2 linked regions of the Ruminococcus albus AD2013 genome follow. The protein of the gene in region 2 interacts with the protein of the main gene of each other region in a pairwise test. Links are inferred from orthologs where the notes say so. Each region holds a gene or a part of one and is shown on either strand. Other genes may lie near its edges.

The links. Proteins that work in one complex are often made in the same cells at the same time.
Region 1: the proteins of N773_RS0103360 (region 2) and N773_RS0115875 interact in binary tests that used the Escherichia coli proteins (3 or more experiments, as listed by UniProt). The link is inferred for Ruminococcus albus AD2013 from one-to-one orthologs.

What each region holds. Positions count from the first base shown.
Region 1 is NZ_JAGS01000001.1:3,509,158-3,512,116, forward strand. What follows is about bases 1-2,943. They hold N773_RS0115875 (type I restriction-modification system subunit M), read left to right. Parts: upstream 1-675; coding sequence 676-2,211; downstream 2,212-2,943. Other genes in these bases: N773_RS22665 (hypothetical protein), read right to left, coding at 1-59; N773_RS21400 (helix-turn-helix domain-containing protein), read left to right, coding at 194-502; N773_RS20380 (restriction endonuclease subunit S), read left to right, coding at 2,204-2,943. Outside these bases: more of N773_RS20380, read left to right, coding at 2,944-2,959. UniProt on the Escherichia coli protein: The subtype gamma methyltransferase (M) subunit of a type I restriction enzyme. The M and S subunits together form a methyltransferase (MTase) that methylates A-2 on the top and A-3 on the bottom strand of the sequence 5'-AACN(6)GTGC-3'.
Region 2 is NZ_JAGS01000001.1:766,069-768,920, forward strand. Bases 6-2,841 are described here. They hold N773_RS0103360 (uracil-DNA glycosylase), read right to left. Parts: upstream 1,843-2,841; coding sequence 1,168-1,842; downstream 6-1,167. Other genes in these bases: N773_RS0103355 (leucine-rich repeat domain-containing protein), read left to right, coding at 6-1,123; N773_RS0103365 (hypothetical protein), read right to left, coding at 1,842-2,066; N773_RS0103370 (transglutaminase-like domain-containing protein), read right to left, coding at 2,087-2,841. Also shown: more of N773_RS0103355, read left to right, coding at 1-5; more of N773_RS0103370, read right to left, coding at 2,842-2,852. UniProt on the Escherichia coli protein: Excises uracil residues from the DNA which can arise as a result of misincorporation of dUMP residues by DNA polymerase or due to deamination of cytosine.

The DNA of each region.
Region 1 (2,959 bases), 2.7 Mb from region 2 along the record:
ATCTCCGTTCCACGCTCTATGTATCCATGCCCAAAAAAGCAAACTGTGTAAATATTCATAGCAACTGCTCCTATTCACTTTTGTTACCATATATTATACACCTAAATGTCCATATATTCAAGCCCACACGGATATTATTTTATTGTCCGATAAGGTATATAATAATAGTAACCAATAAGAAAGGGGCGGTTTTATGGAAGTCGGCAAGAAACTGCACAAACTTAGGGAAGATAAGAAAATGTCTATGTACCGCCTTACACAGCTCACAGGAGTGTCGGGACACCATATCAAGGGCATTGAAGAAGGCACACGGCAGCCCACCATTGAAACGCTGAATCGTCTGGCAGTCGCTCTCGGTTCTTCACTTGCGGAGATGTTCAATGATGATACGGAATGCACCTATCTTACGGAGAAAGAACGGCACTTGATTGAGAATTTCCGCAGGCTGTCTGATGAAAAAGCAGATGCTCTGCTGAATATGAGCGATGTTCTGAATAAATAAGCGATGGCTACTGTAAAAGATGCAGTAGCCTTATTTTTTTGCCCATACTGGACTTATAAGTCCTCGGTGAAATATTTAGAAAAACGCCCGTCGAATCATTGACTATTTGTGCAGATTGTGCTATAATATAATGGATAATACCTTGCGTTATGTGAGGTAGTTGGAGGTTTACAATGATTACCGGTGTCATTAAGAATAAGATAGATAAAATATGGACTGATATATGGGCTGGCGGTATCACCAATCCGTTGACGGTCATTGAACAGCTCACTTATCTGATGTTTATACGCTCCCTCGATGAAAAAGAGCTTGAAAACGAAGAATTTGCCAATATGACGGGCGATACTGCCGATCTGATCTTTCCTCAGTCGGAGATCGGACAGGCTATGCGTTGGAGCAAGTTCAAGGATAAGGACGCTCGTGATATTTTCAGTATTATCTCGAAATATGCCTTTCCTGCGGTAAAGAAAATGAAGTATGGCAAGCTCCCTGATTTTGACGATAAGGGTGAGCTGATAGAAATTCCAGACCGTGAGGACGGTGAACAGGAACAGACAGCTTTCACTCGATACATGGATAGTGCCGTGTTCGTTATCCCTAATCCGCAGGTGTTGCAGAAAATCATCACGGGGCTTGACGATCTTTATGAGCATGATATAGCTGACCTCGATATGCAGGGTGATCTGTATGAGTATATGCTCGGTAAGCTCTCTACGGCAGGTCAAAACGGACAGTTCCGTACTCCGAAACATATCCGTGAGATGATGGTGGAGCTGGTTGCACCCACTCCCGACGATGTGATATGCGATCCTGCCTGCGGTACAGCCGGATTTCTCGTTTCCGCAGCCGAATATATCCGTAAGCATTATGAGGATACCATGACCGATGAGCAATGGGCTGACTTTGCTACAAAGACCTTTACGGGCTATGATACTGACCAGACGATGCTCCGTATCTCGGCTATGAACCTGATGCTCCATTCTATCACCAATCCCGATATTGACTATAAGGACAGCGTTTCAAAGCAGAACAGCGTCAGCGGCAAATACACCGTCTGCCTTGCAAATCCGCCGTTCAAGGGTTCTGTTGATGCGGAGAGTATCAACGACAACCTGAAAGCTGTCACAAACACGAAAAAGACGGAACTGCTGTTCCTTGCACTGTTCCTGCGTCTGCTGCAAAAGGGCGGCAGATGTGCTTGTATCGTGCCTGACGGTGTGCTGTTTGGTTCGAGCAAGGCGCACAAGTCTATCCGCAAGGAACTGATCGAAAATCATCAGCTCAAAGCCGTTATTTCCATGCCCAGCGGTGTTTTCAAGCCCTATGCAGGCGTTTCCACGGCGGTGCTGGTGTTCGTCAAGACCGATGCAGGCGGCACGGATAACGTGTGGTTCTATGATATGAGGGCGGACGGTTTCTCCCTTGATGACAAGCGCTCGGAGATAGCTGAAAACGATATTCCCGATATTATCGCCCGATTCCACAACCCTGACGGTGAGCGTGACAGGGAGCGCACAGAGCAGAGCTTTTTTGTGCCAAAGCTGGAGATCGTGGACAACGACTATGACCTGTCTATCAACAAGTACAAGAAAACCGAATATGTGGCGGTGGAATATCCTCCGACAAGCGAGATCATGGCAGACCTTGACGGGCTTTACAAAGAGCTTGGCGGTGTGCTGTCGGAGTTGGGAGGATTGCTGAATGAGTAAAATCCAATTAAAAGATATTTGTTGCTTTTCTAAAGGCAGTCAAATCAATGGTGATGAACTTATTGATAATGGTGAATATGATTATCTAAATGGAGGTATAAACCCCTCTGGTAAATGGAGTGATTTCAATGTATCAGGCGGCACTATTACAATAAGTGAAGGTGGTAATTCATGTGGATATGTGAATTATATGCCAGCCCCATTTTGGTGTGGTGCGCATTGTTACTATCTTTATGATTTAAGGTGTGAAGTGAAGTATCTATATTATGCCTTGAAAAGCCAACAAGATAGAATAATGAAACTTCGCTCAGGAGCTTGTATGCCTAATATCAAAAAAAGTGATATAGGTAGTTTTACTTTTGAATATACCGAGGATACAAGTGTTCAACACATAATAGTCTCTAACCTCGACAAAGTAACCCACACAATAGACCTCTGCAACGCTATCCTTGAAAAGCTTGATCTGCTTGTCAAATCACGGTTTGTGGAGATGTTTTGTGGAACAAACGATTGGAAATATGTACATATTCAGGATATATGCACGGATATGAGAACAGGACCGTTTGGAAGCGCATTGCATCATGATGAGTTTGTAGATAGTGGCGTATTTGTTCTCGGCATTGACAATGCCGTAGAGAATGAGTTTTCATATAACAGAATGAGGTATATCACAGAAGCAAAATATCAGCAACTAAAAAGATACACTGTAAAACCTCTTGATGTTATCATTACCATTATGGGAACAGTA
Region 2 (2,852 bases):
AGGTGTTACAGAGATAGATGAAGCTGCATTCTGCGGTGCTCATAACTTAAAGCGGGTAAAGTTGCCGAATACCCTTAAAAAGATAGGCGACAGTGCGTTTATGTGGTCCGGGCTTACCGAGATGTATATCCCTGCAAATGTCGAGGAGATATGCGATAGTGCTTTTCAGGGCTGTAAGTGTCTTGAAAAGGTGACGATCGAAAATGGTCTCGTTACTATTGATCAAAATGCGTTTTTTGAATGTATCAAGCTGAAAGAGATCCTGCTTCCTGTCAGCCTTAAAACCATAGGCAACGCCGCTTTCAGAAATTGCGAGAGACTTGAACGTGCAGTCATAAGCGAGGGCACGGAAACTCTCGGTAATGGTGCATTTCTAAACTGCCCTAATCTGAAAACATTGTCGCTTCCCTCAACACTCAGTGAGATAGAACCTGCTGCGCTTGCCGGGTGCAGTTTGCTGGATGATTTGATTTTGAGTAATGAAAATCCATATTTCACTATTTCAGATGGTATGCTTTTTGATAAGGACCTGACCAAACTGGTATACTGTTCTGCCTGCAAGGACAGCGGTGTTATCCCGGAAGGCGTTGAAGAGATATGCGACTATGCTTTTGCTGGCTGCACAAAGCTGAAAAACATCACTCTCCCGAAAAGTCTGAAAAAGATAAGCAGTTACTCCTTTAGAAACACCAATCTTCTTACGGACGTTTATCTACCCGACGGCGTTGAGGTCGATGGTGATCCAGAGTTTGCTGATGATACCTGCATACACCTTAACGGCAGCCGCGGCGAGATGACATTCTACCCGCGCGAAACACCATATAACGAGTGTTTTATGCTTGTGTTTGATCGTGATTTCAGCATCATGTTTGACCATAAGCCAAAGTACGCGCTGATATTCCGTATGTACTTTGCGGGCATCGAGGGTGCAGCAGAGTATGTCAAGAAGAATTTTGCAAAGATGATAGGCATGGCTATCGAAAATTCTGATGTTGATACTGTCAGAAAAGTTCTCGAACTCAGAGAGATGGTCACAAAGCGAAATGTAAAGCGTCTTATTGAAAAAGCGGAATACTGTGAGCCGATACATGATCTGCTCACCGAATATGCCAAGACCCTATAAAAACGATAAAAACTCCCGAAACTGCTGTGTTTCGGGATTTTATTCTATTTATCCGAAATGCTCCAATCAATAGGTTCCTGGCCGGTTTGTGCCAGAAATTCATTTGCGATGGAAAAATGTCTGCATCCGAAAAATCCGTTGTACGCCGAAAGGGGAGAAGGGTGGGCTGCTGTCAGAACAAGGTGTCTGCTGTTTGTTATCAGCTTTTGCTTCTCCTTGGCGTTCCTGCCCCACAGCATGAATACTATGGGTTTTTCACGCTCGTTCAGCTTGCGTATCACAGCATCAGTCAGCTGTTCCCAGCCTATACCGCGGTGAGAATTTGCCTGTCCTGCACGTACTGTTAGTACAGCATTCAGCAGAAGGACGCCCTGACTTGTCCAGTCGGTAAGTTCGCCGTTATTCGGTATACGGAAACCCACATCGTTTTGCAGTTCCTTGAATATGTTCTGCAATGACGGGGGAGGCATTACACCTCTTTTGACCGAAAAACAAAGCCCGTGAGCCTGTCCTTCACCGTGATAGGGATCCTGTCCGATTATGACAACCTTTACGTCCTCGTACGCTGTGTATTTCAGGGCGTTGAAAATGTCATACATATTCGGGTAGATGGTCTGCTGTGCATATTCTCTTTTGAGAAATTCCCGAAGTTTCAGGTAGTATTCGCTCTTGAATTCCTCTGCCAGGATTTCATCCCAGCTGTTTCCGATATTTACCATCAGAATATACCGCCTGCTACTGCACCGATAACTATGCCGAGCACCATCACAGCAACTACTGCCAGTACGATGATCCTCATAAGCATGGGTTTTCTATCGGTCGGCACTGTGTTGTGGACAAGCTGCTTGTCAACTTCTTTTGCAAGTTTTGCAGACTCTGCTGCTTTGAAAGCATCGATATTCTTCTGAGGATTTCCGTACTTGTTTTTCATCTTGTTAGCCATTAGATTCATATCCTTTCCGATCAATACAGACAGTAAATATATTTCGCCGAGAGCTTTGATATAATATCAAGTTTCTTTGCCACTATATCCTCGGAGATGCTTCTCATTATCTCCTCGGCTTTTGCAGCTTCTTCTTCGGTGATACTGTCTGCGCTCATATTTGCTTCAACTGCCATTATCGTCAGCTCTGTCAGTTTGTCATCAAGCTGATGTATCCGCTGCTCATGACACTTATTTATCAGCTCATCACATATCTGCATATCTGATAGATTTTTCTTGACTTCGATGTGCAGAACAGAGAGATATTTCAGCGAGTAGGTGTATATGGCTGTAACTCTCTTAGCAAGATCTTTTTGCGTGCAGCTTTCGTGCATCTTATCAAGGCTTCTCTTTCGGTTGATGACAATTGCTGCAAGTCCTGCAACTACAGCGATCAAAGTCATGCCTATAGTTTTCGCCACAGGTGATCTTACTATACCGCCGCTTCCATCAGGCTTGCTGCTGTTTTTGCTGTCATATGCAGAGGCATCGCTGTTTTTGCCGTTAGAATTTTTGCCTATCGCTCCTCTGCCCCCTGACTTGCTGTTGGAACCATTACTGTTATTTTTAGGAGATGTTCTGCTGTTGGTATTGGCTTTGCTGTTGTTCAGAGGTTTTCGGGAACTGTTATTAATATCAGTTTTGCTGCTGTCGGGCTTGGAAGAACTGCTTGAGAGACTGCTTTCGTCCTTTTTATCTATGCCTTTCTCTTCCTTTGTCAGGTTTGGGTTGTCCCCATCGTATCCC